Regions from separate parts of the Streptomyces sp. NPDC048565 genome, predicted to be linked through region 2. Evidence: riboswitches for the same ligand, from Rfam matches in the RefSeq annotation. Region 2 holds a riboswitch; each other region holds the start of a gene.
The links. Region 2 has a riboswitch for cobalamin ahead of AB0C75_RS32080 (ABC transporter substrate-binding protein). Riboswitches for the same ligand answer to the same signal wherever they lie in the genome.
Positions count from the first base shown of each region.

Region 1: it holds a riboswitch for cobalamin, as region 2 does, so the genes downstream of both, AB0C75_RS05980 (cobalamin biosynthesis protein) here and AB0C75_RS32080 (ABC transporter substrate-binding protein) in region 2, are expected to answer to the same signal.
Region 3: it holds a riboswitch for cobalamin, as region 2 does, so the genes downstream of both, metE (5-methyltetrahydropteroyltriglutamate--homocysteine S-methyltransferase) here and AB0C75_RS32080 (ABC transporter substrate-binding protein) in region 2, are expected to answer to the same signal.

Region 1 covers NZ_JBEZIH010000003.1:349,036-356,931, reverse strand. Annotated here, with positions in the region: gene AB0C75_RS05995 (class II aldolase/adducin family protein) at 1-369, opposite strand, end outside; gene AB0C75_RS05990 (inorganic phosphate transporter) at 578-1,822, shown strand; gene AB0C75_RS05985 (hypothetical protein) at 1,835-2,059, shown strand; cobalamin riboswitch at 2,210-2,339, shown strand; gene AB0C75_RS05980 (cobalamin biosynthesis protein) at 2,483-3,427, shown strand; gene AB0C75_RS05975 (cobyric acid synthase) at 3,424-5,034, shown strand; gene AB0C75_RS05970 (putative cobaltochelatase) at 5,031-7,097, shown strand; gene cobO (cob(I)yrinic acid a,c-diamide adenosyltransferase) at 7,097-7,696, shown strand; gene AB0C75_RS05960 (cobyrinate a,c-diamide synthase) at 7,690-7,896, shown strand, end outside.
Region 2 covers NZ_JBEZIH010000035.1:13,342-21,237, reverse strand. Annotated here, with positions in the region: gene AB0C75_RS32090 (ABC transporter permease) at 1-924, opposite strand, end outside; gene AB0C75_RS32085 (hypothetical protein) at 1,135-1,341, shown strand; cobalamin riboswitch at 1,435-1,621, shown strand; gene AB0C75_RS32080 (ABC transporter substrate-binding protein) at 1,728-3,233, shown strand; gene AB0C75_RS32075 (ABC transporter permease) at 3,235-4,182, shown strand; gene AB0C75_RS32070 (ABC transporter permease) at 4,179-5,012, shown strand; gene AB0C75_RS32065 (ATP-binding cassette domain-containing protein) at 5,009-6,640, shown strand; gene AB0C75_RS32060 (type 1 glutamine amidotransferase domain-containing protein) at 6,701-7,267, opposite strand; gene AB0C75_RS32055 (DUF5709 domain-containing protein) at 7,312-7,773, opposite strand.
Region 3 covers NZ_JBEZIH010000011.1:144,912-152,807, reverse strand. Annotated here, with positions in the region: gene crtI (phytoene desaturase family protein) at 1-1,195, opposite strand, end outside; gene AB0C75_RS16000 (TetR/AcrR family transcriptional regulator) at 1,284-1,847, opposite strand; gene AB0C75_RS15995 (NmrA family NAD(P)-binding protein) at 1,953-2,864, shown strand; gene AB0C75_RS15990 (glycoside hydrolase family 43 protein) at 2,893-4,428, opposite strand; gene AB0C75_RS15985 (polysaccharide deacetylase family protein) at 4,717-5,622, shown strand; cobalamin riboswitch at 5,621-5,841, shown strand; gene metE (5-methyltetrahydropteroyltriglutamate--homocysteine S-methyltransferase) at 6,003-7,896, shown strand, end outside.

The sequences.
Region 1 (7,896 bases), on a different contig from region 2:
CAGGGCGGCGGCGTAGTGGACGAGCGGTACCTCGGGGACGAGGGTGGAGACGGCCGTGGCGTGCACGGCGTGGGTGTGGACGACGGCGGTGGCGTCGGTGTCCCGGTAGACGGCCAGGTGGAGCGGGAGTTCGCTGGTCGGGGCCAGGTCGCCGAGCACCTGACGCCCTTCGAGGTCGACGCCGACGGCGTCCTTCGGGCCCAGCCGGTCGTAGGGCACCCCGCTGGGCGTGACCAGGACGATCCCGCCGGCCCTGGCCGACACATTGCCCGAGGTGCCGACGACCAGGCCCTCCGCAGCCGTCCGCCGGGCCGTCGCGACGACACCGTCCCAGGCCTGCCCGATCGCGTCCGCGCTCACGTCACTCATGCGGCGATCGTAGGGTCTCGCCTCCGGGTGACCGATGTCTCCCGGGAGGGCCGGACCCGGGCCCAGGACGAGCTGCGACCCCTCGCACACACAAGCGGAACGGACGTACGCGGTTGGGGTCACCATGCCGCCCTGCCCAGTTCATCTTCCGTTCACCCAGGTTGCTTACGTTCCACGTGCCACTGACGTCGAACGATTGCCTGGGTAAATGGAACACATCACGCTGCTGCTCGCGATCGTGATCGTGACGGCTCTCGTGTTCGATTTCACGAACGGTTTCCACGACACCGCCAACGCGATGGCCACCACCATCTCGACCGGCGCACTCAAGCCCAAGACAGCGGTGGCCATGTCCGCCGTTCTCAACCTCGTCGGCGCGTTCCTGTCGGTGGAGGTCGCCAAGACGATCTCCGGCGGGATCATCAATGAGAACGGCCTCAGAACCGAGGTCATCTTCGCCGCGCTCGTCGGCGCGATCCTGTGGAATCTGCTGACCTGGCTGGTCGGCCTGCCCTCCAGTTCCTCCCACGCACTCTTCGGCGGCCTCATCGGCGCCGCGGTCATGTCGGCCGGCTGGTCCTCGATCAACGGCGGCACCGTCGTCACGAAGGTCCTGCTGCCCGCCGTCGCCGCGCCCGTCGTGGCCGGTGTCGCCGCGCTGCTGGCCACGAAGCTGACGTACCGCCTCAACCGGAAGATCACCGACGAGGCGCAGCTGAAGTCGACCGCCAAGGGGTACCGCGCCGGCCAGATAGCCTCGGCCGGTCTCGTCTCGCTCGCCCACGGCACCAACGACGCACAGAAGACCATGGGCATCATCACCCTGGCCCTGGTCACCGGCGGGGTCCTCTCCCCCGGTTCCAACCCGCCCGTCTGGGTCATCACCTGTGCGGGTATCGCCATCGCGATGGGCACCTACCTCGGCGGCTGGCGCATCATCCGCACCATGGGCAGCGGCCTCACCGAGCTGCGTCCGCCGCAGGGTTTCGCGGCCCAGACCAGCGCGGCCACGGTCATCCTGGCCTCCTCGCACCTCGGCTTCTCGCTCTCCACCACGCAGTCCTGCTCCGGCGCCGTCATGGGCGCCGGACTCGGGCGCAAGGGGGGCACGGTCCGCTGGTCCACCGCAACCCGGATGTTCGTCGCCTGGGGTCTCACGCTGCCGGCCGCCGGACTGGTCGGCGCGGGTGCCGAGTTCCTGACCAAGCAGGGCCCCTGGGGCGTCACGGCGGTCGCCGTCCTGCTGATCGCGGGCTCGGGTGCCATCTGGACGCTGTCGCGCCGCAAGCCGGTCGACCACACCAACGTGACGGTGGGCGCGGAGCCCGCGGGCGTCGTCACCACCGCCGTCGCGGCGGTCAGCCCGCCCCCCGCCGGTGCCGCCGTACCGGACCTCAAGACCACCATCCCGGCCCCGACGGCCGGTACCCCGGCCGACCCGGCCACGGTGTAAGGACACAACCGCATGAACATCGACTGGGCAGCTCTCGCCACCGTCTTCGGCGTCAGTCTCGTGGCCACCGTCGCACTGGTCGGCCTCTTCACCCTCGGCGTCACCGGTCTGGCCAGGCGGACGCCGACGGCGCAGGGCGGCGGCGAGGCCGGCGCCCTGACGCGCACCGGCGCCTACGCCTGCTTCGGGCTGTGCCTGGCGGCGGTCGCGTACGGGATCTATCTGATCGTCGCCTGACCGCCACGCGGACAGGGCGCCGGGCCGGACACACCGCGGGTGTGTCCGGCCCGGTGTGCGTCTCAGCACACTGAAGCCTCGCAGGTCAACGGCAGGTTGACTGGTGTTCACGGGGCGTGGTGGACTGCCGGGGCCGTTTACGGCGACAGGAGAGGAAGCCGGTGCGAATCCGGCGCGGTCCCGCCACTGTCACCGGGGAGCAGCCTCCATTCGGAAGTCACGGTCCGCCATCGCGGGCTGGAAGGCCGGAGGAACTGCGGATCCGGAAGCCAGGAGACTCTCGTCGCCGGTCACGTCGAACCAGGGCGCGGACCCTGAGTGAGGACATACGCCATGTCTGGCTGCCCTGCGTCGGTCGGCGCACCCCCTGCCCCCAGGACGACAGGCCCTGGGGTCCTTCGAGGCGAGACGGCCGGCTGAGCGGTGCGAGCCGACCGCGTCTTCGCGTACGGCGCCGCCGCCGGTCTGATCGGCGATCTGCTGCTCGGTGATCCCCGGCGGGGCCATCCCGTCGCCGCTTTCGGGCGGGCAGCGGCGGGCGTCGAGAACCGGCTGTGGCGCGATCACCGTGGCTGGGGCGCCCTGCACACGCTCGTCTGCGCCGGGGGCGCCACGGGCGCCGCAGCGCTGGCCGCCCGTGCCGTGCGCGACCGTCCGGCCGCCGCGGTCGCGCTGACCGCCGCCGCCACCTGGTCCGTCGTCGGGGGCACCTCGCTGGGCCGCGAGGCCCGTGCCATCGGCGGGGCGCTGGCCGCGGGGGACATCGAGCGCGCCCGGGAGCTGCTGCCGCATCTGTGCGGGCGTGATCCGCAGTCGCTGGACGGCCCCGGGATCGCCCGCGCGGTGGTGGAGTCCGTCGCCGAGAACACCTCCGACGCCGTCGTGGGCGCCCTGGTGTGGGGCGCGCTCGGCGGGGTGCCGGGTCTTGTCGCCTTCCGCGCCGTCAACACCCTGGACGCGATGGTCGGCCACAAGTCCCCCCGCCACCGGCGCTACGGCTGGGCGTCCGCCCGGCTCGACGATGTCGCCGGCTGGCCAGGGGCCCGGCTCACCGCCGCGCTCGCCGTGGCCGCGGGCGGGCGGCCACGCGAGGCCGTACGGGCCTGGCGGGCCGACGCCGGCCGCCATCCCAGCCCGAACGCGGGCCCGGTGGAGGCCTCGTTCGCGGGAGCGCTCGGCGTGCGGCTCGGCGGCACGCTGGCGTACGGCGGGCGGGTCGAGCACCGGCCGGTGCTGGGCGGCGCGACGGGCCGGGACGTACGGACCACGGACATCGAACGCGCGGTGCGGCTGTCGCGCCGGGTGAGTGCGCTGGCCCTCGCCGTGTGTGCGGCGGGGCGTTCGGCCATGGGACGGAGAGCCACATGAGCGGCGGGCTGCTGGTCGCGGGGACCACCTCGGACGCGGGCAAGAGCGTCGTCACCGCCGGGATCTGCCGGTGGCTGGTGCGCCGGGGGGTGAAGGTCGCGCCCTTCAAGGCGCAGAACATGTCGCTGAACTCCTTCGTCACCCGGGAGGGTGCGGAGATCGGCCGCGCCCAGGCGATGCAGGCGCAGGCCGCCCGGGTGGAGCCGTCGGCACTGATGAACCCGGTGCTGCTGAAGCCGGGCGGCGACCGGTCGAGCCAGGTCGTCCTGATGGGGAAGCCGGTCGGCGAGATGAGTGCGCGTGGCTACCACGGGGGGCGGCAGGAGGCACTGCTGGGCACGGTCGTGGACTGCCTGGAGCAGCTGCGGGGCACGTATGACGCCGTGATCTGCGAGGGGGCGGGCAGTCCTGCCGAGATCAACCTGCGGCGTACGGACATCGTGAACATGGGCATCGCGCGGGCCGCGCGCTTTCCCGTGCTGGTGGTCGGCGACATCGACAGGGGCGGCGTCTTCGCCTCGTTCTTCGGCACGACGGCGCTGCTGAGCCCCGAGGACCAGTCGCTGGTCGCCGGATATCTCGTCAACAAGTTCCGCGGTGACGTGTCGCTGCTGGAGCCGGGGCTCGACATGCTGCTCGGGCTCACGGGGCGTCGTACGTACGGGGTGCTGCCGTACACCCACGGTCTGGGCATCGACGAGGAGGACGGGATGGGGGTCCCCCCTGCTCGAACGCAGCTGAGAGCTCGGGGGAGCGTGTCGATGCGCGGCACCGTACGGGAGTCGGTCGTGGCGCCGCCCCACGGCGACGACGTCCTGCGGGTCGCGGTGTGCGCGGTACCGCTGATGTCGAACTTCACCGATGTGGACGCGCTGGCGGCCGAGCCGGGTGTGGTGGTGCGGTTCGTGGACCGGGCGGACGAGCTCGCCGACGCGGACCTCGTCGTCGTGCCCGGGACGCGGGGCACCGTGAAGGCGCTGGCGTGGCTGCGCGAGCGGGGACTCGCCGAGGCGCTGCGGCGGCGGGCAGCCGAGGGGCGCCCGGTGCTGGGGATCTGCGGCGGGTTCCAGGTGCTGGGCGAGCGCATCGAGGACGACGTGGAGTCGCGGGCCGGGGTGGTCGACGCGCTCGGGCTGCTGCCGGTACGGGTCCGCTTCGGCCGCGGGAAGGTGCTCGGCCGGCCCGTCGGTTCGGCGCTCGGGGAGCCGGTGGAGGGGTACGAGATCCATCACGGGGTCGCCGAGGTGAGCGGCGGTGAGCCGTTCCTCGACGGGTGCCGGGTGGGCTCGGTCTGGGGGACGCACTGGCACGGCTCGCTGGAGAGCGACGGGTTCCGGCGGCGGTTCCTGGCGGAGGTGGCCCGGGCCGCCGGGCGGCGGTTCGTTGCCGCGCCGGACACCGTTTTCGGTGCTCTGCGGGAGGAACAGCTGGACCGGCTGGGGGATCTGATCGAGGAACACGCGGACACGGATGCGTTGTGGCGGTTGATCGAGGGCGGTGCGCCGGTGGGGTTGCCGTTCATCGCGCCGGGGGCGCCCCGGGCGCCGGACGGGCCTGAGGCGCAGCCCCGCACTACTGATGTTTCTGCGAACGAGGAGGCCCTGTGAGTACGCCGTATCCCTTCACCGCCATCGTCGGACAGGACGATCTACGGCTCGGGCTCCTGCTCAACGCCGTCAGTCCCGCCGTCGGCGGGGTCCTGGTCCGTGGGGAGAAGGGGACCGCGAAGTCCACCGCCGTACGGGCGCTGGCCGCGCTCATGCCCGAGGTGGAGGCCGTGCCGGGGTGTCGCTTCTCGTGCGACCCGGGGGCGCCCGATCCGGCGTGCCCCGACGGGCCCCACGAGACGCGTACGGGCGTGTCGCGTCCGGCGCGGACCGTGGAGCTTCCGGTCGGCGCGTCGGAGGACCGGCTGGTCGGTGCCCTCGACATCGAACGGGCGCTCTCCGAGGGCGTGAAGGCCTTCGAGCCGGGGCTGCTCGCCGACGCCCACCGCGGCATCCTCTACGTCGACGAGGTCAACCTCCTCCACGACCACCTGGTGGACCTGCTGCTCGACGCGGCGGCCATGGGCGCCTCGTACGTCGAGCGTGAGGGCGTCTCCGTCCGTCACGCGGCACGCTTCCTGCTGGTCGGGACGATGAACCCGGAGGAGGGCGAGCTCCGCCCGCAGTTGCTGGACCGCTTCGGACTGACCGTCGAGGTGGCGGCCTCACGCGATACGGACCTGCGCGTCGAGGTCGTACGGCGCAGGCTCGCCCACGACGACGACCCGGACGCCTTCGCCGCGCGGTGGGCCGACGAGGAGGCCGCGCTGCGCGAGCGGATCGTCGCCGCGCGCGCCCTGCTCCCCCGTGTGGTGCTCGGCGACGGCGTGTTGCGGCAGATCGCGGCGACGTGCGCGGCGTTCGAGGTCGACGGGATGCGGGCCGACATCGTCATGGCCCGCACCGCGACGGCGCTGGCGGCGTGGGCGGGGCGTGAGGAGGTCGTCGCGGACGATGTGCGGCAGGCCGCGCTCCTGGCACTCCCCCACCGGCGCCGGCGCAATCCCTTCGACGCGCCAGGCCTGGACGAGGACAAGCTGGACGAGGCGCTCGACGAGGCCGCGGACGCGCAGGGCGGAGATGACGGGGGCGACGACGACCCGGACCCCGACGGGCCCGGCGGCGGGGTGCCCCCGCAGGGCGGCGGCCCCGACGACGGCGGCAAGGGCACGGACGGTCCTGACGACGGCGGGCAGGACACGGGCGGCCCCGAGGCCGACGGCTCCGACGCGCCCGGCGGGCAGGAGACCGGGAGCGGCGACGCGCCCGCGCCGGGCGGGGGCGGGGAGCAGCAGCCCGTGCGGGCCGGCGAGCCGTTCCGTACGAAGATGCTCAGCGTGCCGGGCCTGGGCGAGGGCGCGGCGGGGCGGCGCTCCCGGGCGCGTACCGAGCACGGCCGGACCACCGGGTCGCGCCGGCCCGAGGGGGCGCTGACGAAGCTGCACCTGGCGGCGACCGTGCAGGCGGCCGCGCCGCACCAGCGGGCGCGCGGCCGTTCGGGGCGTGGTCTGGTCGTACGGCGGGACGATCTGCGGCAGGCGACGCGGGAGGGGCGCGAGGGCAATCTCGTGCTGTTCGTCGTGGACGCCTCCGGGTCGATGGCGGCACGGCAGCGGATGAGCGCGGTGAAGGGCGCCGTGATGTCGCTGCTCCTCGACGCGTACCAGCGCCGGGACAAGGTCGGCCTGGTCACCTTCCGGGGCAAGGACGCGGAGGTCGTGCTGCCGCCCACCTCGTCGGTCGACGCCGCCGCCGCACGGCTGGAGACGCTGCCGACCGGCGGGCGCACCCCGCTGGCCGCCGGGCTGCTCAAGGCGCACGACGTGCTGCGGGTGGAGCGGCTGCGTGATCCCTCACGGCGGGCGCTCCTCGTCGTGGTGACGGACGGCCGGGCGACCGGCGGTGTCGACCCGGTGGCGCTGGCGGCGCGGGCCGGACGGCTACACGCATCCGATGGCACCGCGTCCGTCGTCGTGGACTGCGAGTCGGGGTTCGTACGCCTCGGTCTCGCCGTACAGCTCGCACGGGATCTGGGAGGCAGCGCGGTCACGCTCGACGAGCTGCGCGCCGACTCGATCGCCGGGCTTGTCAAGGACATCACTGCTACACGAAAGGCCGCTTGATGCCACAGGGACAGCCGGTATCGGTACCGGACGACGGACTGACGACACGCCAGCGGCGCAACCGTCCGCTGCTGTTCGTCCACACGGGCATCGGCAAGGGCAAGTCGACGGCGGCCTTCGGCCTTGCGCTGCGCGCCTGGAACCAGGGCTGGCCGATCGGGGTGTTCCAGTTCGTGAAGTCGGCGAAGTGGAAGGTCGGTGAGGAGAACGCGCTGAAGGTGCTGGGCGCGAGCGGCGAGGGCGGCAGCGTCGACTGGCACAAGATGGGCGAGGGCTGGTCGTGGGTCCAGCGGGACAACCAGCTGGACAATGAGGAGAAGGCGCGCGAGGGCTGGGAGCAGGTCAAGCGTGACCTGGCGGCCGAGACGTACAAGCTGTACGTGCTCGACGAGTTCGCGTATCCGATGCACTGGGGCTGGATCGACACCGACGAGGTCGTCGAGGTGATGCGGGACCGCCCGGGGACGCAGCATGTGGTGATCACGGGACGGAACGCCCCGCAGAAGCTGATCGAGGCTGCCGACCTGGTGACCGACATGTCGAAGGTCAAGCACCCGATGGACGCGGGTCAGAAGGGCCAGAGAGGCATCGAGTGGTGAGTGTTCCTCGTCTGGTGATCGCGGCGCCCGCGTCGGGCAGCGGAAAGACCACGGTCGCCACGGGTCTGATGGCGGCCTTCGCCGGGCGTGGCCTCGCGGTGTCCCCGCACAAGGTGGGGCCCGACTACATCGATCCGGGCTACCACGCGTTGGCCACCGGACGCCCGGGGCGCAACCTCGACGCGTACATGTGCGGGCCC
Region 2 (7,896 bases):
GATGGCCGTCATGAGGGCACCGAAGGCTGCGACGGCGACGACACCGTGCACGTCGTTCGTGCTGATGGTTTTGGTGAAGTACTCACCCATGCCGTGCCAGGCGAAGACCGTTTCCGTGATCACCGCGCCGGTGAACAGCGCCGGCATCGCGAACGCGACCTGAGTGGCGACGGGAATGATCGACGTCCGTAGCCCGTGCCGGTAGATGGCCTGCTTCCGCGTCAGCCCCTTCGATCGTGCCGTACGGACGTAGTCGGAGTTGATGTGATCCAGCAGCAGCGATCGCTGCAACAGGTGGTATCCGGCGTAGGAGATGAACGTGAGCGAGATCGTGGGCAGGATGGCGTGCATCACTCTGGATCCGAAGACCGGCCAGAACCCGACGACGTCGGGGCTCTGCGCTCCCGCCACCGGCAGCAGAGTGCTGCCCACGGCCTGGTTCAGCGCGATGGCGGCGAGCACCACCCCGAGGGAGGCCACCGCGGAGGGCGTGTTGAAGGAGAGCACGGAGATTCCCTGCCACACCCGGTCGGCGGCCTTGTACTGGCGCGACGCGGTGTAGACGCCCAGCCCGACTCCGATGACGATGGCCAGGACGGTCGAGGCAAGGACCAGTTGCCCGCTGACGAAAATCCGATAGCCGACCTGGTCGTTGACGCTGCCTCCGGTCGGCGAACTGCCCCAGTCGAAGTGAGTCACGATCCGAGTGATCCAGTGCCACCACCGATCCATGATCGGTTTGTCCGGATTGAGGTTGTAAAGCGCCAGCGAGTGGTTGACCTGGGCTGGAGTTCGAGGCGGTCGCAGCGCGGTGTAGTTCGACGCAGGTTTGAGGAAGGCGTTAGCGAGGAAGTACGTGAGATTGGTCGCGATGGCGATCATCAAAAACCAGCCGACTGCTTTGCGGGCGATGTAACGCAGCACTGTGAGTCGGCCTTTCTTGCTATGGGACGTGTCGGCCCGTAGGTCCGGTGAGTGACTGGATCGCTTGGCCGCATTGACCGGGCACCGGGTCGCGATTGCTCGGACAGGACGCGCGGGCTCTCGGGGTCAGAAATTAACTGGAGCGAAACCGTTCGGTGTGGGAGTCTGTGGTGGGGGAGTGACACGCACCGGGCATGGGGCGGCAACCCCGTGACGAAACAGGGCAGTTCAGGGCGGCTGCCCGATTCGGCGGCGCTGCTGCTGACGATTTCAACTGCCCGTGAGCACGTCAAGATTGATCAGGTCGCGATCCGGTCAAGTCGAATTCACATAACGGATATTCTTCGCGTAAGTTTTCAACGTCGCGGTGGACGCGCGTTGAACGGCAAAACCTTCGGCGCCGCAAAAGGCATATAAGGCGCGTAATGCAATCATGATCCGCAGCGTCGCCCTCGGTCGGCCTCGACAGCCACCACGGCGGTGTGAATGGGCCTGGGGCAAGTCCTCGCCATCTCGTGGTTCACAATGAGTGCACGAGGCGACAGGGATCAGGAAGCCGGTGAGAATCCGGCGCGGTCCCGCCACTGTGACCGGGGAGCGGTCCTCCTGTATGTCACTGTCCGCGGCAGCGGACGGGAAGGCGGAGGGGAGCGATGATCCGGGAGCCAGGAGACTGACCTGTCGCCGGTCCAACTGCAGGGGCGAGGACACCCCGGAAAGGATCGGCTGTGACGCTGCATGCCCGGACGGAGTCGGGACACCGGCCACCATCAGGCAATCGCCCGGCACCCGGCAGGCGGAGCGTGCTGGCTGCCGGGGGCGGCCTGGCACTGGCCGCCTCAGGACTGCTCACAGGTTGTGGCGGGGACTCCAAGGACGGTGGAGGCGGCGACCGGTTCCGCGCGGCCTTCACTTCGGGCGGGTCGCAGGAGACCCTCGACCCCCATGTCGCCCCGAACTTCGTCGACCAGGCCCGCGCCAAGGCCCTGTACGACACCCTCGGCACCTACGCGGACGACATGTCCGTCCGCGAACGGCTCGCCGAGTCCTGGCAGAGCGACGCCTCCGGCACCCGGTGGCGTGTACGGCTGCGCAAGGCGGAGTTCCACGACGGGAAACCGGTCACCGCGAAGGACGTCCTTTACAGCTACCGCCGCGCCGCCGACCCCGCCACCGGATCGCCCTCGCAGGTGCTGCTCTCGGCGATCGACTTCGACGCGAGCAAGGCCGACGGCGAGCGGTCCGTCGTCCTCGTGCTGAAGGCGCCGAACTTCGAGTTCCCCACCGTGTTCGCAGGCCCCGGCACCGAGATCGTCCCCGACGGGACGAAGGACTTCCGCGAGCCCATAGGCTCCGGCCCCTTCACTTGTGTGTCGTTCACGCCCGGCGGCACCGCCCGCTACCGGAGCTGGGACGGCCACTGGGACGGCGCCCCGCACATCGCCGAGCTGGAGATCGTCCCCGCGAACGAGGAGTCGGCGCGGCTCAACGCACTGCTGTCGGGCCAGGTCCACTACGCCGCCGACATGGCCGGTGCCTCCGTGGAGCGGCTGAAGAAGAACGGCTCGACGCGCCTGCTGACCGCCCGGCGGGCCACGGCGCAGCAACTGCTGCTGCGTACCGGCCGTAAGCCGTTCGACGACCCGCGGCTGATACGGGCCGTACAGCTCGGGATCGACCGCGAGGCGCTGGTGCGGGTCGCGCTCGCCGGGCACGGCGAGGTGGGCAACGACCTCTTCGGGATGGGCCTGCGCGGCTACCCGGAGGATCTGCGGCCCCGCGAGCGGGACGTCACCGAGGCGCGGAAGCTGGTGAAGGAGGCGGGCGCCGAAGGACTGCGCATCACCGTGGAGACCAGCTCCGTGGATGCCGCGTGGGAGCCGGCCGCCGACCTGATGGCGCGGCAGCTGCACGAGGTCGGTCTTGAGCTGGGCGCCAACACCCGTGCCTCCAGTACGTACTTCAGCGAGATCAGGACGAAGGGCGTCGCCGCCTTCAACACCACCTCCACGCTGCCGGTCTCCGACTTCCTTCAGCAGCGGGTCCGGGGCGGCGCGGCCCGCAACCAGACGCAGTACGCCTCGAAGGAGTTCGACGCCCTGCTCGACCGCGCCCGCACCACCCGCGGGGAGCAGGACCGGCTGGCGCTGCTCACACGCGCCCAGAAGATCGCGCGGGACGGGTCCGGGCTGCTGGTGTGGGCGTTCTCCGACGCCAACGACGCCATCGGGCCATCGGTCACCGGCCTGCGTGCCGCGCCTCCCAACTCGCACGACTGGGCCCGGTTCGACCGGGTCCGCGTCGGCTGACGTGCGGGCCTATCTCGTTCGTCGCTCCCTGCTGGCGGTCCTGCAGTGCCTCGTGGTGCTGGTCGCCGTGTTCGCCGTCGGTTCACTGCTGCCCGGCGACACGGCCGATGTGTTGCGCGGTGAACTCGGCACGCCCGAACAGGTGGCGGCGCTGCGCACACAGCTCGGTCTCGACGAGCCGGCCTGGACCCGCTTCGGGCACTGGCTCGGCCATCTGCTCACCGGTCACTTCGGCAATTCACTGACGACCGGGCTGCCGGTGGGCGACGACATCGGCCACCGCACCGGCGTGACACTGCTGCTCGGTGTGCCCGCCCTTGTGCTGGTCACGGTGCTGGCACCACTGCTGGGTACGGTGTCCGGGCTGCGGGAGGGCAGCCGCGTCGACCGGGTGCTGAACACGGCCGCCGTGGTGCTGCACGCGGTGCCGGAGTTCGTCCTCGGGCTGCTGCTGGTCGCCTCGGTGTCGCTGGCGGCCGGACTGCTGCCGGCCACCGCCATCGGCATGGACACCACCGCCCTGCTGGCGCAGCCGGCCGTACTGGTGCTGCCCGTCACCGTGCTGACGGCCAGGCACCTGTGCGATCTGGCACGGCAGGTACGCGCCGGTGTGGCGGCCGGACGGCACAGCCCCGTCGCCGAGCACCTGCGGCTGCTGGGAATGCGGGAACGGACGGTCGTGCTGCGCCATGTCCTGCCGGGCGCCCTCGGTCCAGCCGCCCAGCAGTTCGCCCGCTGCGTGGAGGGGCTGCTGGGCGGCGCCGTACTGGTGGAGGCGGTGTTCGGATTCCGCGGGCTGGGCAGCGGCTTCGTGGAGGCGGTGCAGAACAGGGACCTGCCCCAGGTGCAGACGTACGCCCTGCTGTTCGCGGGCACCGCCGTCGCGGTGAACCTCGTCGGCGACCTGGTCGCCCACCGGCTGGCACCGCGCCGGGAGGTGACGGCATGACCGTACGGGAGAAGGTCCGGCCCCCGCGTACACGGCTGCCGCGCCGCCCGTGGATCGCGACGGCGCTGCTCGGTGTGCCGGTGCTCGCGGCTCTGCTGGGACCGTGGGTGGCCGGGGACGCGCCGTCCACCGACGGCACCCTGCCCTCGCAGCCGCCCGGCGCGGGACATCCGCTCGGCACGGACGTCCTGGGCCGCGACGTGCTGTGGCTGGTGCTGCACGGAGGCGTCTCGGTGCTGGGCAGCGCCCTGGGCGCGCTGCTGGTCGGTATGTGCGTGGGGGTGCCGCTGGGGCTGCTGGCCGCGGGCCGGCGGCGTGGATTCGACGAGACGGTGATGCGCGGGCTCGATCTGCTGCTCGCGTTTCCCGGTCTGCTGGTGCTCATGACGCTGGCCGCGACGGGGCATCGGGACCGGTACTGGCTGGTGGCGGTCGCCGGGGTCCTCCAGATCCCGGCTGTCGCCCGTCTGGTGCGCGGGGCCGCGCTCGCACCCGCCTCCCGGACGGTCGTCGAGGCGCTGTGGATGCAGGGGCACGGCTGGGCGTACATCCATCTGCGGCACCTGGCACGGGAGTTGGCGGCCCCGCTCGCCACCGACGCGGGCGGCCGGTTCGCCGTGGTGCTCTATCTGCTGGCGTCCGCCAATTTCCTCGGCCTCGGGCTGCCCGCCTCGTCCCCGGACTGGGCGGTGCTCATCGAGCGCAACAGCGACGCCCTGTTCACCCAGCCCGCCGCGGTACTGGTGCCCGCCGGTCTGCTGACGGCGCTGTGCGTCGGCGGCAACCTGCTGGTGGACCGGGCCCTCGCGCGAAGGAGGAGAGGCCGATGACCGGCTCCGCCCGCACGCCGCTGCTGGACATCCCGGAAGTCTCCGCCCACGCCGACGGGACGCGGCGCCCCCTGCTGGACCGGGTCGCGCTGACCGTCGTGGCGGGCGGCGTCACCGCGGTCGTCGGACCGTCGGGCAGCGGGAAGACCACGCTCGGCCTGGCGGTGCTCGGTACCTCGCGCGACGGGGTGCGGCTGACCGGACGCGCCTTGCTCGGGGGTACGGACCTGCTGCTCCTGGAGCCCGCCAGGCGTCCGGCGGCACGGGCCGGCCGGGCCGCGCATCTGCCCCAGCACCCGGAGACGGTGCTGGATCCGGTCCGCAGGGCCGGCGGAGCGCTCACGGAGCTGGCCGCCATCGGGCATCCGGAGCGGGCCGCGCGAAAGCCCGCCGCGCGCCGGGCGCTGGCCCTGGCGGGCCTGGACTGGGGGACCGTACGCCGCCGTTTCCCGCACCAGCTCTCCGGAGGCCAGCAGCAGCGTCTTGCTCTCGCCTCCGCCCTGGTGACGGGGGCCGGGCTGCTGGTGCTGGACGAGCCGACGAGCGGCCTCGACCCGGCGCTCGCGCACGCCCTGGGCCGTACGGTGCGGGCGCTGGCGGACGACGGGGCGGGCGTACTTCTGCTCAGCCATGACCTGCGGCTGGTGCGGGAGACGGCCGACCGGGTCATCGTGCTGGACGACGGCCGTGCCGTGGACGACGGCCCGACGGCGGACGTCCTCGGCACCGGCGTCCCCGTGACCGGCACGACTCCGGAGGGCCGCCACCGGGCCACCAGGGATCTGCTCGCCGCGGAACACGGCGACGGCGGGCGCGAAGCGGCGGGCTCCGACACCGCAGAGCCGGACACCGGCGGTCCGGACACCCCGGTCCCGACGCCGGAGGGCAGTCGCGGGGTCGCCGCCTCGGGCATCGTCGTACGCCGCCGCTCGGGTGACCCGCTCGCCGGGCCTGTGTCGATGGACTTCCCGCCCGGCAGCACAACCGCGCTGCTCGGACCGTCGGGCTCGGGCAAGACGACCTTCGCGCGGGCACTGGCCGGGCTGACCACGCCCTCCAGGGGCGAGGTGCGGTTCGACGGCCGGCCGCTGCCCCGACGGCTCGACCGGCGTACGGCAGCGCTGCGCCGCGTCGTCCAGTACGTGCATCAGAGCAGTGCCGACTCCTTCGAGGAGCACCGCCCGGTCCTCGGACAGGTCGCCGACACGGCACGGCTGCTGCGGGGGCTGGGGGAGAGCGAGGCAGCGGCGGAGGCGATCACGGTCGCCGGCGCGCTGGGACTCGACGAGGAGCTGCTGCACCGGATCCCCGGCAGGCTCTCCGGCGGTCAGCTCCAGCGCTGTGCGCTGGTGCGGGCGCTGACAGCGCGGCCGGCGCTGCTGGTGTGCGACGAGGTGACGTCGGCGCTGGACACCGTCTCCCGGCAGCGCGTTCTGGACGCGCTGCCCCGTCTCCTCGCCCCCGCCCGGTCCGCCCTGCTGTTCATCAGCCATGACCTGCCGGCCGTGCGGGCGCTGACGGATGAGGCCGTGCTGTTCGAGGACGGCCGGTGCACGCGGCGCGGGCCCCTCGACGCGGTGCTGCCCGCACCGCGTGAGGCGGCGGCCCTACGATCGGGCGGCACGTGAACCCGCGTTGTCCGGGCGCCGGCCCGCGCGGTGGCCCGTGCGGCGTGCGTCGGGAAGCCCTCAGGGCCGCGCCGCGAGCGCCGTGCGGATCTCCCCCACGAACGGTTCCAGGTCACCCGGGTTGCGTGAGGTGATCAGGGTCCAGCCACCGGATCCGTCCGTCACGACCGGCTCGTCGGTCCACTCGCCCCCCGCGTTGCGGATGTCGGTCCGCAGCGACGGGTAGGAGGTCAGCCGCTTACCCGTGACGACATCCGCCTCGACCAGGGCCCAGGGGCCGTGACAGATGGCCGCGACGGGGCGGCCGGAGTGCGTGAAGGAACGGACGATCGCGGTGGTGGCGCTCCGGAGCCGGAGGGAGTCGGCGTTGAGCGTGCCGCCCGGGATGAGCAGCAGGTCGTAGTCCGTGGGGTCGGCGTCGTCCAGTGTCAGGTCGGGGCGGACCCTCTTCCCCGGGTCCTTGTCACCGACCAGCGTCACGATGTCGTCCGTCGACTCGGCCGCGACATCGACCTGTGCTCCCGCACCGCGGAGCTGCTCGACGGGCACCACCAGCTCGTCCTGCTCCACGCCGTAGTTGGTGACCACGGCCAGCACCCTGCGTTGCTTCATGTTGTTGTCCGCCATCGGTATCCACCTTTCGGTCGGCCCGGAACACGGGTCCGCGTCGCTCAGGCCTCGTCGTCGTCCTGGATGTGGACCGCCGCCTCCTCGGCGGAGGCCGCGCCCCCGTCGATGCCGACGTCCCGGCCCAGCACCCTGTTGTTGCGTACGGCCCCGGGCTCCTCGTCGGTGACGGCGACGCGTCCGGCGCGCTCGTCTCCCGCGTCGTCCTCCTCGGGACCGTTGTCCTCCGGTCCGTCGGCGGCCCGGTCGGCCGGGAGGGGATCGTCCTCGGGCACCTCCTGCGCGAGGCGCCCGTCGAGGGACTCGCCCTCCCGCTGCTCCTCGCCGGTCGTGCCGTACTTCGACACGCCCAGCGGCTTCTCCGGAGGGGAGTACCCCGTGTCCAGCATGTCGTCGAGGTCGGGTTCGTCGATCACGTTCTCCGGGTCGAGGTCGTCATCGGGCCGGTTGGCCGCGTCAGAACCTTCCGGCTGGTAGACGTCGTCACCGCGTCCTTGTTCCGACATGGGGGCGCTCCTTCCCGTCGGCCCCGGCAGCTTATGACCGATCCCCGGCCGCTGCGACCGGGGCGGGGGAGGGACCCGAGCGGCCGGCGAGGATCGGCGAGTCTCGCGGATATAGGAACGCTT
Region 3 (7,896 bases), on a different contig from region 2:
CGCGGTAGCGCGGACCGAGGCCGCGCCAGGTGCCCGCCGATGGGCCGGTCGTGGTGTTGGGGCACGGGGCGAGTACGTAGTGCAGATGTCTGCCTTCGGGGGCCAGCGTCGGATCGTGGGTCGTCGGCCGGGTGATCAGCAGTGACGGGTCGCTCATGACCTGACCGGTCCGGGTGAGTTCGTCGAAGGTGCGTTCCCAGGCGGTGCCGAAGGAGAGGGTGTGGTGCGCGAGGTCGGGCCAGGTGCGGTCCGTGCCGGCGTGCAGGACCACGGCCGACGGCGCGTGTCGCAGCGGTACTGCGCGTCGCGGCGCCCGGCCCAGGAGCCGGTGGGCGACGGGCAGATCCGGCGTCAGGACGACCGCGTCGCAGGCGATCCGCTCCCCCGACGCCAGCCGGACGGCTCGCACCCGCCCGGCCGCGGTCTCCAGCCGTGTCACCGCGGCAGACCAGCGGAACTCTCCTCCGGCGTCGGCCGCCGCGTCCGCCATCGCCCGGGGCAGCGCGTACATGCCGCCCTTCGGGAACCAGACGCCCGCGACCGTGTCCATGTAGGCGATGACGGCGTAGGCGGCGAGCGCACGGGCCGGGGCCACTCCCGCGTACAGCGACTGGAAGGAGAACACCCGGCGCAGCCGCGGGTCGGAGAGGAATCTGCCGATCTGCGGGTCGAGCCGGCCGAAGCCGCCCAGGGCCGCCAGCCGGGCGAGGTCGGGGTGCAGGAGCTGGAAGGGTGAGTCGAAGTTGGTGTCGATGAAGCGGCGCATCTGCGCCCGGTACATCCGCTCCAGCCAGTGGCGCAGCCGCCGGTATCCCTCGGCCTCCGAGGCCCCGGCGAACCGGCGGACCTCGTCCTCCATGACGTCACCGTCCGTGTGTACGTCCAGCCGGCTGCCGTCCGCGAAGCGCGCACGGTAGGCCGGGTGCAGGGCGACCAGCTCCACCCGCCGGTGGAGGCTGTCCCCGACGGCCGCGAAGGCCTCGTCGGCCAGGTGGGGCATGGTCAGTACCGTCGGCCCGGTGTCCACCCGGTAGCCGCCGAGTTCCAGCCGTCCCGCACGGCCTCCGGGTGCGGCGTCCCGCTCGACGACGGTCACCCGGCGGCCCGCGCCGAGCAGATGGAGCGTGGCGGCGAGGCCGGACAGGCCGGCGCCGACCACCACCACGTGGTCCGTGGGGCCGGACACGGTCCTCATGGGCGCTCCTCGTTCCGGGCGGTGACCACGGCCCAGGGCCGTTGATCCCCCTATGCCTGCCCGGCATGCGACCCGGTCGGAGCGGAGTTCACCCGGACGGCGGACAGACGCCCCGCACGGTCAGGGCGAGCAGCCGGTCCGCCTCGGCGGCGGGGTCGGGGTGGTGCTCCGTGGCCAGCGCGATGCCGGTGACGAGTGTGATCAGGTCGGTGATGGTCACACCCGGTGCCACCGCGCCGGCCTCGGCAGCACGGCGCAGCAGGGGGTCGGCCGCGCCGGTCAGCTTCGCCGAGCAGGCGTTCACATACTCCGGGCCCTCCGTCTCCGCATGGGTCAGCGTGTCGGCCAGGCCTCGTGCCGAGGTGGCGTAGGAGGTGAGCGCGCCCAGCCAGTCGAGGAGGGCGGACCTGGCGTCGAGGGCGCCGGCCAGCTCCTCGGCACGGGTGCGCAGGGCTTCGATCCGCTCACTGAACACGGCTTGGAGCAGGGCGCCCCGGTTCGGGAAGTGCCGGCGCACGGTGGCCGATCCGACTCCGGCGACACGGGCGATCTGCTCCAGGGATGCCTCGGCGCCGTGCGCGGCGACCTCCTCCTCGGCCACGGCGAGGATCCGCGCGTAGTTGCGCCGGGCGTCGGCACGCTGGGCGGTCATCTCTCATCTCCTGGGCTTGCTAAGTGGCGGGGCCCTCCGTATCGTAACCGAACATAAGTGGCGGACCCCGCCACTTCTCAGAGCGACACCTGCCCGAGGAACACCATGACTTCAGATCCCAAGCCCGTACTGGTCGTCGGCTCCACAGGCCAGCAGGGCGGCGCCACCGCCCGGGCCCTGCTCGCGACGGGGGTGCCGGTCCGGGCACTGGTCCGTGACCCGGCCGCCGCCCGGGCGAAGGCCGTCGAGGCACTCGGCGCCGAGCTGGTCACCGGCGACCTCGACGACCGTGACTCTTTGACCAGGGCCGCCGAAGGAACCCGAGCCGTCTTCTCCGTCCAGATGCCCGATCTGGAGGGCCGCGGCTTCGAGGGCGAGCTCGACCAGGCCATCGGCCTGATCGAGAGCGCGAGGGCCGCCGGCGTGCCTCAGTTCGTCCACACATCCGTCTCGGGGGCCGGGCAGCACACCAGCTGGGTCAAGGACCACTGGAGCTGGATGGAGCCCTACTACACCGCGAAGGCCGGGGTCCAGGACCGGGTACGCGAGGCGGGCTTCACGCACTGGACGCTCATCAAGCCCGGCTACTTCATGGAGAACCTCCTCCCCTCCAAGGAGATCGTGTTTCCCCGTGGAGTGGAGGGCGGCCTGGTGACCCTGCTGAAGCCCACGACCCGGCTGTCCCTCGTGGCTGTCGACGACATCGGCGGGGCGGCTGCGGCCGCCATCGCCGCACCTGAGCGTTTCCACGAGGTCGAGCTGGAGCTGGCGAGTGACTACCTGTCCATGACGGACATCGCCGCGGTCCTCTCGCGCCGTCTCGGTGTCGAGCTGACCGCGCCCGACCTGACCGCGGAGGAGGCAACCGCAGCGGGGATGCCCGACATGGGCTTCGGCCAGTCACACATCAACGAGCACTCCCAGCCCGCCCGGCCGGAATTCGCGCGGGAGCTCGGCATCCCCCTCACCACCTTCGACGAGTGGGCCGGAGCCCATCTGCGGCCGGCCTCGGCCTGAGGTCCACCCCGGGGACCGTGACACCCCGTCAGGCAGGCCGTAGCTCGAACCAGTCGAAGGCCGGCGCGCCCCGGGTCGCGTACATGCCGACCACCCGGCCGGTGAAACCCCCGGCAACCTCGGTGGTGAGGTAGCGCCCGTCGAGTTCGGCGAGTACCTCGAAGTCCCCGTCGGCAGTCTCGTACCCCAGGCGCAGGGTGTCGGGGCCGCCCACCCGGAGGCCGGACACCTCCGCGGTGCCGTCGCCCTCGGGACGTACGGTGACGGTGGGCGGCAGTACACCTGTGGTGGTCACATCGATCCTCAGGACCAAGGGGCCGGTGGGTACCGTCCGTTCGGCCACGGTCCGGCGCAACGGGCCTATGCGTGCGACCGCACGTACCCTGCCGTCCTCGGCCTCCACCTCGTAGTGGTGGGCCTCGTCGAGCCGTACGGCTATCCCGCCCCTGCCTCCTTCACCAGGGTCGGCCAGCACCCGCGCGCTGCAGTCCGGATCACGCTGGCGCCTCCCGACGAACAGTGCGCCCGGCCGGTCCAGGCTGTCCGCGCGGGCGTGCAGCACCAGATGTCCGGGCCGCTCGTCCAGGCGTACGGCGCCGGGGTCCTGCCGGCGCAGCGACACCCAGCAGGGTGCGAGTCCCGCGGAGTCGAAGTCGTCGCGGTGCGGCTCGTCGGGCCAGGGGTGCGGGGGCAGCGCCGGAGCCTCGGCGCGCGGTTCCAGCGGGCCGGGCAGGGGCCATTCGTCCACCCAGCGCACCGGCGCCAGGAACGTCTCCCGGCCCAGACCGTGGTATCCGGGCGTGTCACCACGGGGCCTGGTGCCCAGCAGGACCATCCACCAGGTTCCGTCGTGGGCCTCCACCAGATCCCCATGGCCGGTGTTCTGGACGGGGTGGCCGGTGCTGCGGTGGGACAGCACGGGGTTGTCCGGGTGCGGTTCGAAGGGGCCCGGCAGCGTCCGCGCCCTGGCCACCGACATCGCGTGCCCGCGTTCCGTCCCGCCCTCCGACAGGAGCAGATACCACCAGTCGCCGATCCGGTAGAGGTGCGGTCCCTCGGGATACTGGAGCCCGCTTCCCGACCACATGTCCACCGGCTCACCGAGCAGTTCGCCCGTCTCCGGCTCGATGCGCACCCCACGGATCCCGTCGTGGGAGAACACGCACCAGCAGTCGCCCTCGTCGTCCCAGGCCAGATCGGGGTCGATGCCCGGGATGCCTACCGGCACGGGCTCCGACCACGGACCCGCGGGGTCCTCGGCGGTCACCAGGACGGTGCCCGCACCGGCCACCACGGTCGTGATCATCCAGAAGAGGCCGTCATGATGTCGCAGCGTGGGCGCGTACACCCCGCACGAGGACGGAGCCGTGTCAGGCAGCGCCAACTGCGACGAGCGGTCCAGGACGTGTCCGATCAGCCGCCAGTGCACGAGATCCCTGCTGTGCCACAGCGGCACCCCGGGGACGTACTCGAAGCTGGACGTCGCCACGTAGTAGTCCTCGCCCACACGGCAGATACTCGGATCCGGACTGAAGCCGGGTATCACGGGATTCTCGAAGAGCACCTGGACCGTCCTCGGGTCAGGCCCTGCGTAACAGGGCCATGATCGTTGAAGCGCTTCGAAGATGGCAGCGTCGCATCAGCGTGTCAAGGGACCCGGCAGATCTACGACAGCCTTCGCAAAAACGCGAGTTGGCCGCGTCGAAACGCTTCGACGCCCCTTTACGCAGAGGGCCGAATCATGGGCACCCAAAACCATGTGCGCGACCGTCGGGGCGGGGAGCAGACTGCGGGTATGGACCGAGAAGCTGTCGGATCTTCCGGCGTGAACCCCTCGGCGCGGTAGAACCGCATGCTCGGGTTCCCGTCGGACGCCCGCCTGTTGATCGTCAACTGCGACGACTTCGGCATGTATCCCGCGGTCAACACGGCGGTGATCGAATCGATCGAGCAGGGGATCGCGGGGTCGTGCAGCCTCATGACCGTGTGTCCAGCGGCGCAGGACGCCGTACGGCTGCTGCGGCGACGGCCGGACATCCCGTTCGGGATCCATCTCACCCTGGTGTGCGAGACGCCCCGGCACCCCTGGGGCCCTCTGGCCGCGAAGGAGAAGGTGCCCTCGCTGCTCGACCGGGCGGGCGACTTCTTCGCGCCGACGACCGCCGGACGGGCCGCCCTGCTGGGCCGGGCCCGGCCCGACGAGGTCGAGACCGAATTCCGCGCGCAGTTGGACGCCGTGGCCGACACGGGGCTCACACCCACCCATCTGGACTTCCACTGCCTGGCCGACGGAGGCCGCGACGACATCCTGGACCTGACGGTGGAACTGGCCGGGGAGTACGGCCTCGCCGTCCGTGTATGGCTGGAGCCGGGACTTCTGGCGATGCGGCGACGGGGGCTGCCCGTCGTCGACCATGACTTCCTGGACAGCTTCTCCCTTGCGACCGAGGACAAGGCGGCACGGTATGCCCGGCTGCTCCAGGGGCTGCCGATCGGGCTCAGCGAATGGGCTGTGCGTCCCGGTCTCGGCGGCCGTGAGGCGATGGCCGTCGACAGCGGGTGGCGGGTGCGCCGTGCCGACCACGACTTCCTCACGTCGCCGGAGGCCCGGGAGGCCGTGGCACGGGAGGGCATCACGGTGATCGACCACCGGGCCCTCCAGCGTGTCTGGGCACGCGATGCCGGGGCCGCCGTGAGCCGCCGCCCCGGCCATCCGCATGCTGGACCTGGCTCACCGGATGCCCGGACGGACCCGTAGGCTGGCGGGTGCAGCTGGTTCGCCCCGTCCGCCAGACGGGATGCGTCGCAAGAGGGAACCCGGTGGAATTCCGGGACTGCCCCGCAGCGGTGAGCGGGAACGACCGCCGTCATACGCACTGGGTCCGACGTACCGGGCCTGGGAAGCGACGGCCAATAGGTGTCCTCCTGGAGGGCGTGCCCGCGAGTCCGAAGACCTGCCATCTGCCCGCGTGCGAACGAACCGTGCGCGGACGATCCCGGTGACCTCGTGGGCGGGTCGGCGTACATACCAGGCGGATCACCGCGTCGTCCGGCGCGCCTCCCGTCCGGTACGTCACCCCTTCGCGCTCTCGTCCCGTCTCCGGGATCTCAGGGATTCATCTCGCGAAGGAGATCTCCGTGACCACCGAGCATCCGACCGCAGCGCGGTCCACCGTGTACGGCTACCCCCGGCAGGGACAGAACCGGGAACTGAAGAAGGCCGTCGAGGGCTACTGGAAGGGGCGGGTCACCGCGGACGCCCTCCGCGCCACCGCCGCGGAGCTGCGTCGTTCCACCTGGCAGCAGCTCGGCGCCGCAGGTATCGACGAGGTCCCGACCGGGGACTTCTCGTACTACGACCACGTGCTGGACACCACCGTCATGGTCGGTGCCGTTCCCGCACGCCACCGTGAGGCGGTCGCAGCCGACCCGCTCGACGGCTACTTCGCGATGGCGCGTGGCACGCAGGACGTCGCACCACTCGAGATGACCAAGTGGTTCGACACCAACTACCACTATCTGGTCCCGGAGCTGGGCCCGGACACGGTCTTCACCGCGAACTCGGCCAAGCAGGTGGCCGAGCTCAAGGAGGCCGTCGCGCTCGGGACCGCCGCCCGGCCCGTCCTGGTGGGTCCGGTGACATATCTGCTCCTGGCCAAGCCCGGCCCGGGTGTCGCCGCGGACTTCGACACGCTCACGCTCCTGGACCGTCTGCTGCCGGTGTACGCCGAGGTGCTCGGCGACCTGCGTGCGGCAGGAGCCGAGTGGGTGCAGCTCGACGAACCCGCCCTCGTCCAGGACCGCGGCCAGGCCGAACTGGCCGCCGCCGAGCGCGCCTACCGACTGCTGGGTACGCTCGCCGACCGGCCCAAGCTGCTGGTCGCCTCCTACTTCGGCCGTCTCGGCGAAGCCCTTCCCGTCCTCGCCAAGGCACCGGTGGACGGGCTCGCACTGGACTTCACCGAGGCCGCCGCCGCGAATCTGGACGCTCTGGCCGCGGTCGGCGGGCTTCCCGGCAAGCGCCTGGTCGCCGGGGTCGTCGACGGGCGCAACATCTGGATCAACGACCTGGAGAAGTCGCTCTCCACGCTCGGCACCCTGCTCGGGCTCGCCGGACGGGTCGACGTGGCACCCTCCTGCTCCCTGCTGCACGTCCCCCTCGACACCGCGGCCGAACGGGACATCGACCCGCAGCTCCTGCGCTGGCTGGCCTTCGCCCGGCAGAAGACCGCCGAAGTCGTGACTCTGGCCCGGGGAATCACCCGGGGCACCGGCGCCATCACTGCCGAACTCGCCGCCAACCGGACCGACCTGGCCTCCCGCACGCACTCCCCGGTCACCAGGGACCCCGCTGTGCGCGCCAGGACAGCCGCGGTGACCGAGGACGACGCCCGCCGCTCGCAGCCGTACGGTGAACGAGCCGCTGCCCAGCGTGCGCACCTCGGGCTGCCCCTGCTGCCGACGACCACCATCGGTTCCTTCCCGCAGACCGCCGAGCTGCGCACCGCCCGGGCCGACCTGCGCACCGGACGCATCGACGCGGCCGGCTACGAGGAGCGCATCAAGGCCGAGATCCAGGAGGTGATCTCCTTCCAGGAGGAGACCGGCCTGGACGTCCTGGTGCACGGCGAAGCCGAACGCAACGACATGGTCCAGTACTTCGCGGAGCAGCTGACGGGGTACCTCGCCACCCAGCACGGCTGGGTCCAGTCCTACGGCACCCGCTATGTCCGTCCTCCGGTGCTTGCAGGCGACATCTCCCGCCCCGAGCCGATGACGGTGGGCTGGACGACGTACGCCCGGTCGCTCACCGACCGTCCGGTCAAGGGCATGCTCACGGGCCCTGTCACCATGCTCGCCTGGTCCTTCGTCCGCGACGACCAGCCCCTCGGGGACACCGCACGCCAGGTCGCGCTCGCCCTGCGCGACGAGGTGAAGGATCTGGAGTCGGCGGGGACTTCGGTCATCCAGGTGGACGAGCCCGCACTGCGCGAGACACTGCCGCTGCGCGCCGCCGACCACCGGGCGTATC